Linked DNA regions of Ammoniphilus sp. CFH 90114. The protein of the gene in region 2 interacts with the protein of the main gene of each other region in a pairwise test. Links are inferred from orthologs where the notes say so. Each region holds a gene or a part of one and is shown on either strand. Other genes may lie near its edges. The genes, in order: def and EIZ39_RS02875.

The links.
Region 1: the proteins of EIZ39_RS02875 (region 2) and def interact in binary tests that used the Escherichia coli proteins (3 or more experiments, as listed by UniProt). The link is inferred for Ammoniphilus sp. CFH 90114 from one-to-one orthologs.

Annotation. Positions count from the first base shown.
Region 1 is NZ_SDLI01000001.1:422,034-432,320, reverse strand. The notes cover bases 7,333-10,287. They hold def (peptide deformylase), read right to left. Parts: upstream 9,071-10,287; coding sequence 8,594-9,070; downstream 7,333-8,593. Other genes in these bases: priA (primosomal protein N'), read right to left, coding at 9,098-10,287; fmt (methionyl-tRNA formyltransferase), read right to left, coding at 7,586-8,524; rsmB (16S rRNA (cytosine(967)-C(5))-methyltransferase RsmB), read right to left, coding at 7,333-7,567. Also shown: EIZ39_RS02270 (hypothetical protein), read left to right, coding at 283-705; rpe (ribulose-phosphate 3-epimerase), read right to left, coding at 750-1,406; rsgA (ribosome small subunit-dependent GTPase A), read right to left, coding at 1,413-2,282; pknB (Stk1 family PASTA domain-containing Ser/Thr kinase), read right to left, coding at 2,300-4,240; EIZ39_RS02250 (Stp1/IreP family PP2C-type Ser/Thr phosphatase), read right to left, coding at 4,237-5,004; dual-specificity RNA methyltransferase RlmN, read right to left, coding at 5,011-6,144; more of rsmB, read right to left, coding at 6,194-7,332. UniProt on the Escherichia coli protein: Removes the formyl group from the N-terminal Met of newly synthesized proteins. Requires at least a dipeptide for an efficient rate of reaction. N-terminal L-methionine is a prerequisite for activity but the enzyme has broad specificity at other positions.
Region 2 is NZ_SDLI01000001.1:537,055-547,345, reverse strand. Bases 267-3,225 are described here. They hold EIZ39_RS02875 (aspartate-semialdehyde dehydrogenase), read right to left. Parts: upstream 2,289-3,225; coding sequence 1,245-2,288; downstream 267-1,244. Other genes in these bases: dpsA (dipicolinate synthase subunit DpsA), read right to left, coding at 2,921-3,225; EIZ39_RS02870 (dipicolinate synthase subunit B), read right to left, coding at 2,325-2,924; dapG (aspartate kinase), read right to left, coding at 267-1,179. In the rest of the region: more of dapG, read right to left, coding at 1-266; more of dpsA, read right to left, coding at 3,226-3,820; EIZ39_RS02860 (YlmC/YmxH family sporulation protein), read right to left, coding at 4,007-4,261; dut (dUTP diphosphatase), read right to left, coding at 4,380-4,853; EIZ39_RS02850 (M16 family metallopeptidase), read right to left, coding at 4,858-6,114; EIZ39_RS02845 (polysaccharide deacetylase family protein), read right to left, coding at 6,219-7,196; pnp (polyribonucleotide nucleotidyltransferase), read right to left, coding at 7,346-9,448; rpsO (30S ribosomal protein S15), read right to left, coding at 9,615-9,884; EIZ39_RS02830 (hypothetical protein), read right to left, coding at 9,960-10,181; EIZ39_RS02825 (hypothetical protein), read right to left, coding at 10,185-10,291.

The DNA.
Region 1 (10,287 bases), 120 kb from region 2 along the record:
TTACCTCCTATAAAATTCACTCACCGTACGTCAGCCATTCCTCATCAAGAATCTTATGACCCCCGGGTGGACTCCCAAACGGATTGATGAACATTAACATTTAGTAAAGTATATTCACTACTCACCAAGAAATGTTCCTAAAATATTAGGTAACCCTTCCAGATAATCTAGCTTCTATTTATCGGTTCTATTCTGGTACGTGCTCACATAACTTAACAGTAAGAGCTTGTATCTTACAAGCCTCCAAACGTAGAGGCACTAAAGGATAAAGGAGGGTTCAACATGGGACAAGCGGGAATCTTTACCCCCCCACCCATTCATCGTTCAAACATGGTCATTTTTCCTCAATATTTTCAAAAAAGCCGTATAAAGCAATTCATTAAAACCATTCAGGGCCAATACACATCGAATAAAGATGGTTTAGTAACCGTCGTCAATGATCATTTTGAGTTACACTATCAAGTCTATCATCGTCACATTGATCTCTCGGAATTGAATGTTTTGCCCAAAGCTCTACCTGATGCTACTCGCTGCTTAGAGTTTTTGAAATATGAATCCTATTTGCTTCAAAAACCAATCTATGCGAATAATATAGAAAACGACCTGCGCCATTTCTTCGAAACCCACGGATTCCGGATGTTAGATGAGGAAGAGAAAACAGAAATTTATGAAGGCTTCTGGCAAAAAGAACCTCTTAAAGCCTAAAAAAGACCCGTTCCCTATTAATTAACAAGGGATACGGGTTTTTTTTAACCTCTTATGGCTTGGATTGCAGCTCGGCGATCCTTTTGCCCATAGATGGCATTTCCAGCTACTAGCACATTCGCTCCTGCCTCTACAGCTAAACGAGCGGTTTCTGCCTGGATTCCGCCATCCACCTCGATCTCTACATGGTAAAGTCCCCGCTCATCCAGTTGTTGACGAAGTTGTTTGATCTTTGAGAGGACACTTGAAATAAACTTTTGTCCGCCAAAACCTGGATTAACCGTCATCAGAAGTACCATATCGAGATCCTCAAGTATAGACTCGATGGTCACAATTGGAGTAGCTGGATTAAGCACAACACCTGCTTTTACTCCATAATCCTTTATCAAATGAATGGTGCGGTGAAGATGTGTACATGCTTCCTGGTGAACCGTAATGATATCTGCGCCTTGCTTTGCGAACTCAGGAATATAGCGATCGGGACTTTCAATCATTAAATGTACATCTAAAGGCAGATTGGTAACAGGGCGTATGGCTTGTACCACTAGCGGTCCTATCGTAATATTAGGAACAAAGTGACCATCCATCACATCCACATGAATGTAGTCTGCTCCTCCTGCTTCTACCTCCCGAATTTCCTCTCCTAATTTAGCAAAGTCAGCGGATAAAATGGAAGGGGCAATCTTAATTGGTCGTTCCATCATTTTTCAATACCTCCGCTTTTTATCTTTGATTTCTTGAATGAATTGCTTATAGCTTTCGTAGCGAGATGGTGCGATCATCCCAAGTTCGAGTGCCTCCCTAACCGCACATTTAGGTTCGCTTAGATGGGTACATCCTCGAAATTTGCAATCTGGAATATAAGGCTTCATCTCAAGGTAATAATAGCTCAAATCAACTGGTTCGATTTCAAAGAAATCTAGTTGGCTAAAACCTGGAGTATCTGCTACGAAGCCTCCTTCCACAGGAATTAACTCTACATGTCTAGTCGTATGCTTTCCTCTTCTTAACCGCTCACTTACTTCCCCTGTTTGCAGGTTGGAACCAGGGAACAAGGCGTTCAATAGAGTAGATTTTCCTACACCAGATTGTCCAGCCAATACCGTAATATGTCCTTGAAGCATTTCTCTTAGCTTCGCTATTCCTTGATCAGAGTACTTACTCGTCACCAATACTTCATATCCAATCCTCTGGTATAACTGTTCAATCTCATCAATTTCATCTTCCGCAAGATCAGCCTTAGAAAGACAAATAATGGACCTAACTCCTGCTGATTCCGTATGCACTAAGAACTTATCCAATAACAAATGACTCATAGCAGGTTGAGCTAGGGAAAAAACCAAAACAGCCTGATCCACATTGGCTATTGGAGGACGAACCAGTTCGGTGGTACGTTCTCCAACAGATTGAATATATCCTTCCTCGTTGCTTTCCTGATCATATTCCACCCAATCGCCAACTAACGGTGTAATTCCCTTTTTCTTAAATAAGCCGCGAGCCCTGCACTGCCAAATCGATTGTCCATCCAAAACGTAATAATAGCCGCTTAATGCCTTAATAATCCTACCTTCAGGCATGCCCTTCCTCCTGTGCATCAAGGAACATCCGCATATTGGATATTCCGTTTTTCCAGTAGACTCCCGTCTTTATAAATAGTGATCGTAGCATCTTGGGAGGGTGACAGAACAACCTCTACATCAAACGTATCAGATTGACGAATCGTTCTTCTTACCAATTCAATATCCTTCCCTCTTGCATCCGTCACCAGGATTAATATATCAGCAGCAGGGTGATCTCCCAAGAGTACCAGAACAGGCTCAGAAACCGTCTTAGCATCCGTTGGGAATCCACTACTCACCGCAAGTTCGATTTCGGCACCGGGAGACGCTTGACTTCCTGGCTGAAAAGGGTACTGCCTAAATACAATCCCTTTTTTCACATAGCTAGGCTCGAGTTTCACCTTGCCTTTTTTTAAACCATTCTTAACCAGCACCGATTCTGCCTGTTCTAATGTGAGTCCAATTAACTCAGGCATAAGGACCGTTTCTTTACCGGAACTTATAGATATGAGTACATTGGTTTGAGAAGGAGTTACCATTTCTCCAGCTCCTGGTTCCTGTGCCATTACGATCCCTGTTGCATATTCATTACTCGGCTTGCGCTCAATATTCACTTTGGAAAATTTCTCAAGCTGCAGTTCAATGTGGCGTTCAGGTAACCCTACTAAATCTGGCATCGAAATTTGCTGTTGTCCCTTGCTTACAAATAACGTGATCTCTGATTTTTGTTTGACCCTCATACTAGGCGGAGGGGTCTGTCTAATCACCATATCCCTTGGTACTTCATCGTTAAATCGTTCTTGAATAACGTAGCCAAGGTCCTTTTGCTTCAGAACTTTTACCGCTTCTTCTAAATACATCCCTTCTACCCTGGGCGTGACAACTTCAGGTACATAAAAGATACCTATTAGAAAATTAAACCCATATAGAGCAGCGATGAAGAAAGCAGATAAAAAGCTGATCCAGGCAATAGATTTCACCCATTTACGAGGTTTCTTTTCCTTTTCCCCTTCACGACGATGACTGTTTCTGTGATCGTCTTCATCAAACAGCTCCTTGCCTTCCATTTGTTTCATCATTTCTGGCGTAATCGCTGGAATAACCCGCGTAGATTCATCATCGTCATGTTCTATAACTAAGGGTGGTTCATTCAATCGTTCCGGATTTAGGCAAGTGCGTAGATCTCTCTGCATCTCCTTAGCCGATTGATAACGATGAAGAGGATCCTTCACTAAAGCTCTTAGCATTACATTTTCCAGACTCTGAGGGATATCAGGATTCAACTCCCGCGGTGGAATAATGTTTTCTTGGAGGTGCTTAAGTGCAACGCTTATCGGAGAATCACCAGAAAACGGCACTTGTCCTGTCACCATCTCATACAGCACAATACCTAAGGAATAAAGGTCTGACTTCTCTCCACTAATGCCACCTCTCGCCTGTTCTGGAGAAAAATAATGAACAGAACCAATGACGGAGCCCGTATGGGTGATCGTAGCAGAAGTGACAGCACGAGCAATACCAAAGTCCGTTACTTTAACCCTTCCCCTAGAACCAATCAAAATATTGTGAGGCTTAATATCTCGGTGAATGATATGGTTGTGATGGGCATGCTCTAGCGCATCACATATCTGAATAGCGATATGTACGGCTTGTTCAACATCTAGTTTTCCTTTTTGGATAATGAGTTCTTTCAGAGTTAACCCTTCAATATACTCCATGACAATGTATTGGATGTCGTCTTCTTCCCCCACATCATAAACATTCACCACATTGGGATGGGAAAGACTAGCCGCTGCTTGAGCTTCTCGACGAAACCTGCCAATAAAATCATCATCATGTCCAAACTGGGATCTCAAGATCTTGAGGGCCACCGTACGATTAAGAAGATTATCATGAGCCTTGTAAACGACAGCCATACCCCCGCCGCCGATTCTCTGTTCTACTTCGTACCGACCGCCAAGGCGCTTTCCGATCATCCAGACACCTCACTTCCTTCAGAAGGAGGATTATCCTTATCAGCAACGACGATGGCCGTGATGTTGTCTTCTCCACCGGCACGCAAGGCTTCCTCGACCAGTTCCTCGACCGCTTCCTCTGGTGTGTTGACACGCTTAACGATATCCAGAATACCTTGAGGGGATATCTTATTAGACAAACCATCGGAACAAAGAAGTAGACGATCTCCCGGCTCCCACTCCAATGCCTTGAGCTCTACATCCACATCATGATCCGTTCCAAGAGCTCGGATCAAGATATTTTTTTGAGGATGGGTGGCTGCCTCTTCTTTAGAGATTTGACCGTTTTTTAAAAGTTCATTAACCAAAGAATGATCTTCCGTCAATTGAGTAATCTGTTCCCCAGAAATGCGATAAATTCGACTATCCCCAATATGGCCGACTACAAGCCATTCCTTATTCACTAGACAAGCTGCTACCGTGGTCCCCATACCATGGCAGTCATCGTGGCTTTTGGAATAGCTGTATATTGCGTCATTCGCTTTAAGAATCGCGCGGTCTAAGCGATCAATAGCTTCTTCCGGACCCATATTCTTAGGCAAGTCCGAAAGCTCCATCTTCACGATGTCTACGGCCATAAGGCTAGCTACATCCCCTGCTTGATGTCCACCCATTCCGTCGGCGACAATGGCGACCAAGTATCCATTTTCTACTATGACAACCGCACCAGTATCCTCATTAAAGGCTCTAACACAGCCAATATGTGTTTTGTAGGCTGCTTGCATTCGGTTTCACCTCGTCAATTCCTCTGCCTGTTCCACTTTAGGTACTTCTGCTGATTCCTTTTGATTTTTTGCATGTTGGGCTCTTAATTGACCACAAGCCGCTGCAATATCACTTCCATGTTCCCGACGAATCGTGGCATTAATGCCTCGTTTCTGAAGCGTCCGTTGGAAAGCAAAAATATCATCACGAGGAGTCCGCACATAATCCCGCTCCGGTACATAGTTGACAGGAATAAGATTGATGTGACAGTTAATGCCGCTGATTAAGGTAGCAAGCTCTTGGGCGTGTTCCACTTGGTCATTGACTCCACCAAACAGACCATATTCAAAAGTAATCCTACGTCCCGTCTTATTCACATAATACCTACATGCATCCATCAAGTCAGACAAGGGAAATCTTCGATTAACTGGCATGAGGCGAGAGCGGATCTCCGTATTCGGGGCATGGAGGGAGATGGCTAAGTTAAACTGATTCATATCATCTGCCCATTCATATATCTTTGGAACGATACCACTCGTTGACACGGTAATATGACGTTGTCCGATATTCAAGCCCTTGTCATGATTAACTACATAGAGAAAATCAAGTAGCGCTTCAAAGTTCTCAAAAGGTTCCCCGATGCCCATTACAACGATATGACTTGCCCTCTGTTCTTCTTGATCGAGCACCTTCTGAGCCATGAGTACTTGTGAAACGATTTCACCGGAAGTAAGATTTCTCTTTAGTCCTCCTAGGGTAGAGGCGCAAAAAGTACAACCAATCCGACATCCTACCTGAGTTGTAACACAAATACTATTTCCGTAGTTATGTCTCATCACCACAGTTTCAATAGCATGACCGTCGTGCAATGAAAACAATATCTTAATCGTTCCATCTGCAGACTCTTGTCGTGTTATTTCTTTTAGACCTGCTAAGTGAAACGAAGCCTGCAACTTATCTCGCAACGCCTTCGATAAATTACTCATATCCTCAAAGCTGTCCACTCTCTTGACATAAAGCCAATCAAATATCTGACCAGCCCGGAACGCTTTCTCACCATTGGCTTCTAGCCAAGCCTGCAATTTTTCAAGTCGTAGATCATAAATTAATGGTTTCAATTGAATATCACCATTTCTTTCTTTTTTATCTAGCTTTGCCATATTTCATCAATTGCTTTCGTCTCATTTTAACATACGAACCTAGAAAACACTAAGAATGGCGCTTGATGCGGGAAATAAAAAAACCATCACTGCCAAATTGATGCGGTAGTAATTGGACATAACTTCCTGTTTTGTGGAAATAAGGACGTAATACAGATGGCATTATATCTACCAAACTGGAATCAAGCGATAAAGATGGTTCCTCTTCTAGAAATCGATGGACTAGTCTGCTGTTTTCCTCTGGATCTACTGTACAGGTGCTATAAACCAAGTAACCGCCTGGTTTAAGCCATTTAGCTGCTTGCTTCAAGATTGAGAGCTGCACCTTTGCGATTTCTTCTATATCTTGAGGGCGTTTTTGCCATTTGAGATCAGGCTTCCTGCGAATAACACCAAAGCCGGAACACGGGGCATCCACTAGGATCCTATCGAACAACCCATTATAAAGATTATCTGGCAGTTCACGAGCGTCGGCTTGTTTGGTTTGAATGATGTCTATACCTAGGCGTTCAGCCTGACTTGTTATAAGTTTTATTTTATGCTCATGAATATCTAGTGCAAGAATATGCCCTGAGTTGTTCATCAACTCAGCCATATGAGTGGTTTTTCCACCTGGAGCAGCACAGGTATCCATTATACTCATACCCGGTTCAGGAGCTACGGCGATAGCCACTAACATGGAACTTTCATCTTGAATCGTGCACAGCCCCTGTTGATAAGCCTGAGAGTAAGCTATGTTCCCTACTTGCCGAAGGAGGAAGCCATCCATGCCAAATTTAGAAGAGATACATTCCGCACCTTCAAATTCTTCTTGAATCATCCCGGCCACCTGTTCCTTCGAAGCCTTTAGCCTGTTAACACGGATACTAATGGAAGGTGGCTGATTATTCACTTCACACATTCCAATGGTTTCTTTTTCACCATAATAGCTGAGCCAACGTTTAACCAGCCACTCCGGGTGTGAATGCTCTAAAGCAATTTTCTTAAATTTAGGCCATTGTTCTGGGATGACCCAATCTTGCTTCCTTCTCTCGTAGTTGCGCAGAACTCCATTTACAAGTCCGACAGTCCCCTTGTGCCCCTGCTGTTTAGCTAGTTCGACGGCTTCATGGACAACGGCTCTCTCTGGGATCTTGTCAAGATAATGTAATTGATACAAGGATAGACGAAGAAGATTGATTACCCACGTCTCTAACTTGCCTAAGGGTTTGTTGATAAGTTTGCCTAATATCCAATCCAGGGTATTGAGTCTAGAAAGTGTACCGTATACTAGCTCTGTTGCAAGCCCCGCATCGCGGCGATCGAGGCTTACTCTTCTGAGCGCCGCATTCAATTGTAAATTGCTAAAAGCCTTCTGTTCTTGCACTTCGGTTAATACCTGAAGCGCAAGGGAACGTGCTGATGCAATCGTTTTTTGCGCCATATCTCCAGCACTCCTTCGTTAGCAGAATTTCATCTCTGGTTGATAATGCTTTCCCATTCCTCGAACATAATCAGATACACTCATCTTTCTCTTACCAGATGGCTGAACATCTTTTAATCGAAGAATTCCTCGTCCACAAGCAACATCTATCCCTTCGGCTTCCCAACTGACGATGGTACCAGGGGATATGTTTTCACTCTGCTCATCTATCACTTCTGCCCACCAAATTTTAAACACTTGTTCTTCAAGCTGGGTATAAGCAACAGGCCATGGATTTAATCCGCGAATTTGGTTATAGATTTCCCTTGCAGGTTTATTCCAATCAATTTTTTCATCTTCACGACGAATATTCCAAGCATAAGTGACCAGTTCTTCTTCTTGTTTTCTTGGGATAATCTTTCCTTCTTGCAATAAGGGAATCGTATCAAGCAACAAGTCTGATCCTGCACTAGAAAGCTTATCGTGAAGAGTACCCACATTATCAGCTTGTTCAATAGGTACCTTAACCTGGGTTAGAATATCCCCTGCATCCAATTTCTCCACCATATACATGATGGTTACCCCTGACTCTATCTCCCCATCCACTATCGCCTTATGTATCGGTGCTCCCCCTCGGTATTTAGGTAAAAGGGAGGCATGTACATTAATACAACCCCACTTGGGCAAGTCAATAATTACTTTTGGTAGAATCTGACCATAGGCGGCCGTAACAATGAGATCGGGTTTAAGCGAAACGATATGCTGTACTGCTTCTGTTTCTTTCAGCTTTTCTGGTTGAAAGACTGGGATATTAAGCTTTAACGCGGCCTCTTTAACAGGAGGAGGAGTTAATTCCTTCTTCCTGCCTTTTGGTCGATCGGGTTGAGTGACTACTTCTATCACTTGATATCCGGCCTGAACTAGTTTTTCGAGACAAGGTACGGCAAAATCCGGTGTACCCATAAAAATAATGTTCATGATGGGGCGATCTCCTTTCAAATTTTGGTGCACAATCGAAAGAAACTGGCAGCACGCCAGTTTCTCTTTTTATCCGCGATCGGGTTCGTTTGGATCCCTCTCGTACATATTCTCCGCTAAGTCAAGGAATAGCACACCATTCAAATGATCGATTTCGTGCTGAATGCAGCGGGCTAAGAGCTCTTCTCCTTCAACCTCAATCGGGTTACCGTGACGATCGAAGCCTTTCGCTTTTACGCGCATAGCACGAAGAACGTCTCCCATAGCACCAGGAATACTTAAACACCCTTCTGGTCCAAGCTGCTCCCCATCACGTTCAATAATTTCGGGATTGATCATTTCAATCAGTCCATCCCCACAGTCCATAACGATCACGCGTTTTAGAATCCCCACCTGTGGAGCTGCAAGACCAACCCCATCTGCGTCATACATCGTTTGGGCCATATCATCCAATAGCTTGTGAAGATTGGCATTAAAATTTTTTACTTCTACACATTTTTCCCGCAACAGGGGGTCAGGATGTTTAACAATCATTCGAATTCCCATAGTCTCATGGACCTCCTTATTAATACCTCACATAAGCATCTGCGGATCAACATCAACAGTAAGTTGAATGTCTTCCGGTTTATGTTTACTTGCGAAGGATTCAGCCATCTCTTTGATAAAGGGTAATACTTCCGGTTCATCCCTATATTTTAACATGCATTGAAATCGATATCTATCTTTGATCCGTGGAATAGGGGAAGCCACAGGACCTAGTAAGTAAACACTAGTTGGAAGTATGTGTCGAAGTTTCTTTACCCATTCGTCTGCACTCTTCACAGCGAGTGGAACATTAGCAGATGTAAAGGTAAATAGAATTAGCTTAAAATAAGGCGGGTATCCCTTTTCAAATCTATGCTTCAACTCCATAGAGAAGAAGCTTTCGAACTTCTGCGACTTCGCTAACTCAATACTATAGTGTTCAGGTGTGTAGGTTTGAATCACAACTTCGCCAGGAAGCTGATGCCTTCCTGCTCTCCCTCCCACTTGGGTTAGTAGCTGATAGGTCCTCTCCGCTGCACGAAAGTCTGGCATTCCAAGAATTGTATCCGCGGCGATAACCCCTACGAGGGTTACCTTGGGGAAATCCAAACCTTTTGCAATCATTTGTGTACCTAATAAAACATCCCCTTGCCCCTGGCGAAACATCGTTAATAGCTTTTCATGGGATCCCTTTTGAGAGGTGGTGTCCACATCCATCCGAATCACACGAATTCCTGGAAAATGCTTGCTCAATTCTTCTTCCACTTTTTGCGTACCTGTGCCGAAGTAACGAATATGGCTGCTTCCACATTCCGGACATTGTTCAGGCTCTCGCTCAGCATAACCACAATAATGACATCTAGCTGTCTGATTGGTTCGATGATACGTCAAGGAGATATCACAGTGCGGGCATTGCAGAGAATGACCACAGGAACGACACATTACAAAAGTAGAGAACCCTCTTCGATTTAAGAATAGGACCATCTGCTCCTCGCGCCCTAGGCGTTCCGTTATCGCATTCGATAAGGCACGGCTAAACATCGTCCGATTGCCATCACGAAGTTCCTCTCGCATATCTACAATTTCCACAGCCGGGAGGGGGCGACTACCTACTCGATTAGGCATGGATAGTAGGCCAACCTGACCATTCGAGGCCATATAGAAGGTTTCCATAGCAGGTGTAGCACTTCCAAACAACGCAATCGCCTGGTGCGATGTTGCCCTCTGTAAGGCAACAT
Region 2 (10,291 bases):
CGCTTTTATCATATCCTCTTCCTTCACCAATACCCATATGGTCGTATGGGAGTCTGCACATTGTAATATCTGAATATCTTCTTGATTTAAGGCTTCGGCTATTTTGGCCATTACGCCGGGAACTCCTGCCATACCAGCGCCAATAATGGAAACCTTGGCACAATGCGGAGTCGGTATTGGATCATTGCCCATTTCCTGAAGAATTCTTACTGCTTTCTCTGCAACTTCATCCCTCACAGTATAGGCTACTCCAATAGGGTTTACGTTTATGAAGTCAACGCTTATTCCATGTTCAGCCATTGCCTTAAATACACTTAACTGTAAATCGTACTGTCCGTCCCTTGCTAACACTTTTATCTGCGTAATATTGGAAATGTGAGCAATACCCGTAATGGTTCTTTCCACTGTTTGATCGGATCTCTTTTGAAGTTCGGAACGGTTAGCTACCAGAGTTCCTGCATCACTACTAAATGTAGAGCGAACACGAATTGGAATATTCCCTTGCATTGCCATCTCTACAGCTCTTGGGTGAATAACTTTTGCCCCCTGGTAAGCCATGTTCGCTATTTCCGTATAAGTCACTGCATTTAATTGTTGAGCGTCCTCTACAATGCGAGGATCGGCTGTCATAACCCCGCTCACATCTGTAAATATATCCACGCATTCTGCCCTTAAAGCAACTCCTAAGGCTGTGGCTGTCGTATCGCTCCCACCTCTCCCTAGAGTCGTGACCTCCCAATCTTCTGTTCTTCCTTGAAATCCTGTCACGATGACAACACGATGGTTCGATAATTCTTTTTTAATTCTCGTTCCATCCATTTTTTGAATCTGGGCATTACCAAACTCATTGTCTGTAATAATCCCTGCTTGCCCACCGGTTAAAACAGTTGCAGATATGTCTCTGCTATTAAGCATACTAGCTAGAGTTGTGGCGGAGATTACTTCTCCACAATGAAGAAGTAAGTCCCAATCCCTCTTCTGCAAGGTAGAACCGTTCGAACGAATCAATTCGATCAGGGTATCCGTTGCGTAGGGTTGACCCTTACGTCCCATAGCTGAAACGACAACGCAAACTGAATACCCTTCATCCAATGCTAAACAAATATGATTAATAGCTTCTTCCCTATCTTCAGGTGAAGATAGGGAAGAACCTCCGAATTTCTGAACTAATATTTTCATTCTTCACATTGCTCCCTTGTAGATCATTGCTTAATTGAGACCTAACCAAAGGGACATCCATTATGTTAATTTTCAAATTTAGCTGCCATTTGTTCTGCAATTTGGACTGCGTTCCATGCAGCCCCCTTGAGTAGGTTGTCACTTACAATCCACATATGAAGACCACGAGGCTCAGATACGTCTTTTCTTAAACGTCCTACGAATACTTCAAGTTTCCCAGTTGAATCAGTAGCTAACGGGTATGCCTGTTCAGCAGGGTCGTCGATTAGCGTGACTCCAGGAGCATGAGCTAATAATTCCTTGATCTCATCTAAGTTGAAATCCTCTTTGGTTTCAACATAAACAGATTCGGAATGTCCGTTTAAGACAGGAACACGAACGCAAGTTGCAGCAACCTTTACGTTTTCATCACCAAAGATCTTTTTTGTTTCATTAATCATTTTCATTTCTTCTAGAGTAAAGCCATTTTCTTGGAAGACATCAATTTGAGGGATAACGTTAAAAGCCATTTGATGTTTCTTTGGCAAGGAGCCAACAGGTAAGATTTCTCCATTAGCCTCTTTTCCTTCCAACACCGCTTGAGTCTGGCTTACAAGATCCCCGATTGCACGATTACCAGCACCTGATACCGCTTGGTAGGTGGAAACAATAATGCGGTCAATACCATACTTTTCTTTAATCGGCTGAAGAGCTGCCACCATCTGGATCGTAGAGCAATTAGGGTTAGCTATGATTCCTTGATGTTCGAACGCTTTTTCCATATTTACTTCTGGCACAACAAGCGGAACTTCTGGAGTCATTCTGAACGCATTCGTATTATCAATAACTACAGCCCCGCGTTGTACAGCCTCTTGTGCTAAGGCTTTACTTACGCTTCCTCCAGCGCTGAACAAGGCAAAATCAATTCCTTCAAAGCTTTCTGGAGTAGCTTCTTCTACGATTATTTCCTGTCCCTTAAAGGTTAAAGTTGCTCCTGCAGATCTTGCAGAGGAGAGACACTTCAACTGACTAATTGGGAAATTACGTTCTTCCAACAAACGTAAAATCTGTGTACCTACTGCTCCCGTTGCTCCGACTACTGCTACATTAAAAGTTTTTGCATTTGCCATTGTATTCTCTCCCTTATCCTATGGTTATTGTATATACTAGTGCATATATTTAAATTTTTCAACAATCACTGGCTGCAGCTGCTTGCCCTCAAGAGCCATCTCACAAGTTTCCTTAATTAATTCCATCCTTGCCACTAATGATTTTGGCTTTTTCTCAGGAGCGTCTTGCCCAAATGGAACAAAATAGATATCCTTCGCAGCCATTAATTTAGCAATGTTTGCCATGTTTAGTCCTAGACCATCGTTTGTAGAAATAGCTAATACCACCGGTCTATGGTTACGCATGGTTGCCTTGGCAGCCATTAGTACAGGGCTGTCTGTTAAAGCATTAGCAAATTTACTTGTTGATCCGCCTGTCATCGGTGCAATAACCATGACATCTAGAGGTCTTTTCGGCCCTAGCGGCTCAGCATCCACAATTGTTGAAATAATTTTGTTGCCGGTGATATCTTCTAACTGCTTTTTCCAGTCCACGGCATTCCCAAAATACGTATCCGTCGTTGCCACCGTATGTGTAATGATGGGAATTACATTCGCTCCCTCATCAACTAATCGCTTAATTTGAGGCATTATCTCCTCTAAGGTACAATGAGAGCCCGTTACTCCAAAACCAATTGTTTTTCCTGCTAATTTCATGATGATCCCTCCCGATCTGCCATTTGTTCAGAAACCAGCCTAGACAGAGTCTTAGCAATAATCTGGCCTGCTGTCTTCGGCGCAACAATTCCAGGCAAACCAGGTGCTAACAAGGCCTTAATTCCTCTTTTTTCAGCATATCGAAAGTCTACTCCACCAGGCTTAGAAGCGAGATCTATGATAAGGGTATGGTGGGGCATACGAGCAATAATTTGCGGAGTGACTACCATTTTGGGGATCGTATTATAGACAATATCCACATCGTCTACCTGTTCCGCAAGATCATCTAACTCAAACGGAGATAAGCCCATTTCGTAAATTCTTGCTAGATGTTCAGGCTTCCTCGCGCCCACTCGGACATGGGCCCCTAAAGCGTGCAGAGCCCTTGCCATTGATATTCCTACCCTTCCAAGGCCCAATACAATGCAGGTAGACCCATGGATCGTGATGTCTGTATTCTGAATCGCCATCATTAACGCTCCCTCTACAGTAGGGATGGAGTTATATATGGCTACATCGTCCCGATCAAGAATCTCAACGAGTTGCAATTGATAAGCTTGGCTATGGTCTCTAAGGAATGGCTTAGCCATACCTGTATAAATGACCATATTTTTATTCATGACCTCGAAGTGTTTGTCAGTTAATTGAACCGGCTTTGAACAGAAGATGCTCTCTACCACCCCTTCGTCATCTGTACCTACGATAGGAAGAATTAAAGCATCCGTTTCCTGCAGTACGTCCAAGGAAAGTTCCTTTTTCGTGGCTCCAATAAAATTACTTTCTAGATTATCAAATCCAATGAGGGTTACCGATGCGTCCAGCTCGATAAACTTCTTAATTACTTCAAGTTGGCGAGCATCTCCTCCGATGAAGGTAGCGTGAATCCCTGTGAGCATAAAGCTGATAACCCCTTTCAAACAGTTTACTACAATAAAGTTGACATTAAAAGTATAAACGAATTGATTTTTTCAAAGCCGTTTGCCGGAATTCGTTGCGTTCTACCCTCATCGTATGTGAGCGCCCACGGAAGCGTTACACCCATTCAGCTACTATCCTTATATAGAATTACTTTAACAATTTATTTAATATTTCGCCCTTCCTCTTTCTCTCAGTTCAACAATAATCATATCTGGTCCAATCTTACGAATGGCATTCCACGGGATGACACAATCATTTTTCTTTTTTCCCCACCCTAAGAAAGAGGTACCAGGAAGGATAATAGAATCGATTTGTCCAGATTCAGTATGAATGACTAAATCGGAATGTCCAAGCATTCCCATTCGCTCTCCGTTGTCGAGATCAATGATTTCTTTCCCACTAAATTCGCTATATCTCATCCTTTTCCCATTCCTTTCATCTTAGAATTCATGATCCCTGCAGTGGAAGGATATGCTCTTAGCAAAAAAAAAAGTACTTCTGCTCTAAAAGCAAAAGTACTAGCTACAGATTTTACTATTAAACTCCAGTGTGGCCGAATCCACCAGCACCTCTATTACTTGATGGAAGTTCCTGAACGATCTCCCATTCAACAGATGGAACGTATTGAATGACCATTTGTGCGATCCGATCTCCTCGAGAGATGCTAAATACATCCTCTCCATGGTTAATTAAAATAACCCCGATTTCTCCACGGTAGTCAGCATCGATGGTCCCCGGAGAGTTCAGACAGGTGATCCCATGCTTCAATGCGAGCCCGCTCCTTGGTCTAATCTGAGCCTCCATATTGACTGGTAGAGCCAAAGAAAAACCGGCAGGGATTAGTGCACGTTGACCCGGGGCAATAGCTACCGAATCCTTAGTTGCAGCATAAAGGTCAAAGCCGGCTGCAAATTCTGACATTTTAGAAGGAAGGCTTATATCCTCATTCCCTGGTGTCTTCATAATTTGTATGGTGACTATAGAAGGTTGCAAAAGCTCCCCTCCCTTCATGACGTTATCTTAGTAGATGTTCCTGATTAAAAGACGCTGGTAATTCCTCGAAAGGACTAACTAACGCAATCGACATAGGTTGATTAAATATTTTATCAATAGTTTCCTTTACATGACCGAGCGAAACATTGTCTACTCTTTGAAGGATCTCATCGAGATTCAAATGCTTCCCGAGAAGCAACTCATTCTTACCCAGACGACTCATTCGGCTATTCGTGCTCTCTAAGCTTAACATTAGACTACCTTTGAGCTGTTCTTTTCCTTTTTTCAACTCTTCCTTTGTCATTCCATCGGCCTTCAAGGATTGCAGGGTATTAACAACCACAGAGTAGACCTCTTCTAGCTGATTCGGAGCTGTGCCCGCATATACCGTAAACATTCCATTATCTTGGAAGGAAGAATGATAAGAGAACACAGAGTAAGCTAAGCCACGCTCTTCACGAACTTCCTGGAACAGCCTTGAACTCATGCTGCCGCCAAGAATATTATTCATTAGTATAAGTGCGTAGATATCCTTATTTCCTACCTCAAGCCCTGGAAAAGCTAAGCATAGATGTGCTTGTTCGGTATCCTTTTTCTTCAACTTGATTCCCGCATGAAACTGTGGGATTGTCCTGCTGTTATCCTCTGTTCCACGCTGGAATGCAGAGAATTGTTCTTTAATGGACATTAATAGTCCGTCCGTTACATTTCCGGCAACGGTTATAACCACATTCGATGGTGTATAACGTTGATTAATATAAGAAAGGATTTTGTCCTGATTAAGCTGATTTAGTACATCCTCAGTTCCTAGTATGCTGTACCCCAGGGAGTGATGAGGAAAACTGGCCTTAGAGATCAGATCATGAACAAGATCATCGGGTGTATCATCGTACATTTTAATCTCTTCAATAACAACTTTACGTTCTTTCTTAATCTCTTCCTCGTCAAAAACAGAATTAAAGAACATATCCGAAAGTATATCAAGCGCCATTGGAGCATGATCATCCAATACTCTGGCATAATAGCACGTGTATTCTTTAGAAGTAAAGGCGTTAACATGACCGCCTATTTGGTCAAAGGACTCGGCTATCTCTTTCGCTGATCTGGACTTCGTTCCCTTAAAGAGCATATGTTCAATAAAATGGGAAATTCCATTGTTCGTTGGCTCTTCGTTCCGGGAGCCGGTTCCAACCCAAATCCCCAGAGCGACAGAGCGCACGGTTGGGATTTTTTCAATTATCACACGTACCCCATTATCTAGGGTGTATTTTTCGATCACGAGTGAAGCCTCCTTGTCGTCCCCAAACAGTGGGGTCCTCTATTGCTGGTCATTACCTTGGTAAGATCTGCCCCTTGACAGTCAGTATATCTACTATAGCAAAATTACCTTTTCACCTCAATAGGATACACACGTCCGGAGGAGATTAGTTCGCTCACTGTACCTACTTTAAGTCCTTTAGACTGAGCTGATTCTAATAATGCAGGTAAGGCTTTCATGGAAGATTCTGTAGGATGCATGAGAATCAAGCCGCCATTGTCTAATTTCGGAGTAAGTCTTTGGATAATTTCGGATGGTGCCGGTTTACGCCAATCTACTGTATCTAATGTCCATAGTATGGTATACATTCCATCTTGTGCAGCCATTTGTACGGTGCGTTCATCAAAAGATCCAGAAGGTGGTGCAAACAACGTTGGTTTGACATCTAGTTCCTTTTGAATAACCTCGTTGGTCTTTGAAATCTCCAAGCGGATTCTATTGAGTGAAATGGTTTTCATGTCTGGATGAGAAAAGGCATGATTGCCAATCTCATGACCTGCTTGTTTAATCTTTCTGGCTTCCTCTGGAAACTTGCTTACCCAAGAACCATCCAGGAAGAAGGTAGATTTTACATTATATTTTTCTAATGTCCTCAAAATTTCGGGTAAATATTCGTTGCCCCAAGCTACATTAATCATGAAAGAAACTACAGGCTTATCCGGGTTCCCTCTATAAATGGGAGAGGGGTTTAAGTCCGCTAGTTTTACTTTTGGCTCAACTTCCTCGAACACTACGAGTGAATGATCAAATCGACCAGCATCCTCTAACTTGTCTAAGGACTTCTCTATATTGAGAGTTATACCGTTGTATCCTGGAATGGCCTTCCAAACTGGATCAATTCGCGCGTCAATTGGAGCAATTTCATGCTTGGCCTTGAGTTCTTGTAACTTCCCCATCCATTCCTCCCTGTTCTGGCCATTGACAGGGATGCCTTTCACCGAGGAAACATATCTATCGATTGCCTGCGATTGCAACGCAAACAAAAAAAGCACTAGAAAAAGCCCGCTTAATAAGAGCTGCACCTGTGCTTTTGACCATTTCATAACACCCACCTCCATTGAATTCCGTTTCTCCAATGGTACAAGTTATGTTGAAATGGTGTATTATATTCTTAACTTCATGCCATTATGTGACTAAGATATCTAGTTCGGGAAATATCGATTTCTAAAACAAACCGATATTTTCCCTTGTACTAGGTTGTTGGATTTTCTTGTTGTTCTTTTGCTTCCTTGAGAAGCACTTTGCGTGAAAGGTTAACCCTTCCTTGATTGTCGATTTCAATAACTTTGACCATGATCTGATCTCCTACTGAAACAACATCCTCTACCTTAGCCACTCTTTCTTCAGCCAATTGAGAGATATGCACCAAACCTTCCTTACCTGCGAACACTTCAACGAAAGCCCCGAACTTTTCGACTCGTTTTACTGTCCCTAAGTACGTCTGACCTACTGCAACCTCACGCACTAAATCTTCAATAATCTGCTTTGCCCGCTGGTTCATGGCTTCATCAACAGAGGCAATAAAAATGCGTCCATCTTGTTCGATGTCAATCTTGACACCGGTCTCTTCAATGATCTTATTGATGATCTTACCACCTGGTCCGATAACGTCACGGATCTTATCGGGATGAATCTTCATAGTTAGTATCTTAGGAGCGAATTGTGACAAGCTCTGTCTTGGTTGGGAGATGGCTTCTAACATACGGTCGAGAATGTGTAGGCGTCCAACACGAGCCTGTGTAAGTGCTTGTTCAAGTATAGCTCGATCGATACCATCAATCTTAATATCCATTTGGAGGGCTGTAACTCCATTGCTTGTCCCTGCCACTTTAAAATCCATATCTCCTAGATGATCTTCCATCCCTTGAATATCAGAAAGAACTGTGACATAGTCTCCTGACTTAACCAAACCCATGGCAATCCCTGCAACCGGTGCCTTGATGGGTACTCCAGCATCCATCATGGCTAGTGTGCTGGCGCAGATACTAGCTTGGGATGTAGATCCGTTTGATTCAAGAACTTCAGAGACTAATCGAATCGTATAAGGAAATTCTTCCTCAGTTGGGATAACAGGCTCCAACGCGCGTTCCCCTAGAGCTCCATGGCCAATTTCACGTCTCCCAGGAGGTCGAAGCGGACGTGCTTCACCTACACTAAATGGAGGGAAGTTGTAATGATGCATGAATCTCTTGCTCTCTTCGATTCCAAGACCATCCAAGATTTGAACGTCACCAAGTGCTCCTAGTGTACAAATACTCAGTGCTTGAGTCTGTCCACGCGTAAATAACCCTGAGCCATGTGTCCGAGACAACAAGTTCACTTCACCTGTAATCGGACGAATCTCATCAATAGCTCGTCCATCCGGTCTAACCTTATCATGAGTAATTAAACGTCGTACTTCATCCTTAACAATGGTGTACAACACTTCTGATATACTCTTAGAACCTTCCGGAAAGATCTCAGCAAAGTGCTCTAGCGTTTCCTCTTTGATTGCGTCTATTGCATCTTGCCTTGCTTGTTTTTCTTCTATACGAACTGCCTCCACAAGCCGCTCTTGTGCATACTCTCTAACCGCTTGGTCGATTTCTGTATCAACAGCATGAAGAATAACTTCCATTTTTGGCTTTCCGACCTTCGATTGGATATCCTCGATAAACGTTACAACAGAACGAATATGGTCATGACCAAACATGATAGCTTCTAACATCACTTCTTCAGGAACCTCTTGAGCTCCAGCTTCCACCATATTAATGGCATCTTTCGTCCCTGCGACTACAAGGTGAATATCACTTTGATTTTGTTGCTCAACCGTAGGGTTCAGGATGAACTCTCCATTAATCCTTCCTACAACTGCTCCTCCAATCGGCCCGTTAAACGGTACATCAGATATACTTAAGGCTATAGATGTACCAATCATCGCTGCGATTTCTGAGGAACAATCTTGGTCAACTGACATAACAATGTTTACAACTTGAACTTCGTTACGGAACCCATCTGGAAATAGCGGACGAATAGGACGGTCAATCAGCCTGCTGGCTAAAATAGCCTTTTCACTTGGTCTTCCTTCCCTTTTTATAAATCCTCCAGGAATTTTTCCTACCGCATATAAGCGTTCTTCGTAGTTCACGGTTAAGGGAAAAAAATCAAGAGTGGATGGTTGACTGGACGCCGTCACCGTGGATAAAACAGCAGTGTCTCCATAGCGTACTAATACAGCCGCATTCGATTGCTTAGCCATTTTTCCGTATTCGACTGTAAGCTTCCTACCACCTAAATCATAAGAAAAAATCTCCATAATATGTAGGCCTCCCTTCTCCATAGTCATTTTAAACTGGATCTTTCGTCATTATACTATTATTTCCTATAAATGAAAAATTAAAGATGGATACCCTTGAGTATTTTTCTATAATTTTACATTATCCTAGACAACAGAAAAAGCGGGGAATGCCCCCGCTTATTCTCTAACGACGTAAGCCTAACTTATTGATAAGATCACGGTAACGAGTTACATCGGAATTCTTCAAGTAAGTCAACAAATTACGACGTTGTCCTACCATCTTAAGAAGACCACGGCGAGAATGATGATCTTTCTTGTGCTCGCGCAAATGTCCGTTTAAGTAGTTAATCTTCTCCGTAAGGATAGCTACCTGTACTTCTGGAGATCCTGTATCGGATTCGTGTACGCGGTATTCTTCGATCAACTGTTGCTTGCGTTCTTGTGTTAATGCCATCCTTTTCACCTCCTTCATCATAATCCCCATTAGCCGAGATACACCGTCGGTGATGTCGGTCATCCAAGCCAAAGGTTACTTGCCAATAATCGTGATTACCAATCTTCCTTGTGAAATGTCCTTCACCACCATATCAAAAACCCTTCCACTGCTTGCCATAAAACCTCGAAAACGAGTAGCTACAGGCACGGTACCAGGTATTGATCTCGCTTGATGGATAATATCAGGTACTGATATTCCCACTTGTCGATGTTGACGAATCCGCTGCTTCACATGTGAAGTAATAATCACATGCATAGCCTAAAGGTAGGGAATTTCTTCCCTTGCCTCAGAATGGAGCTGCTCAAGATACATTGTAAACAATGAATCTTGGAATGCAACCCTATGGGCATCAGTTAATCCGTTTT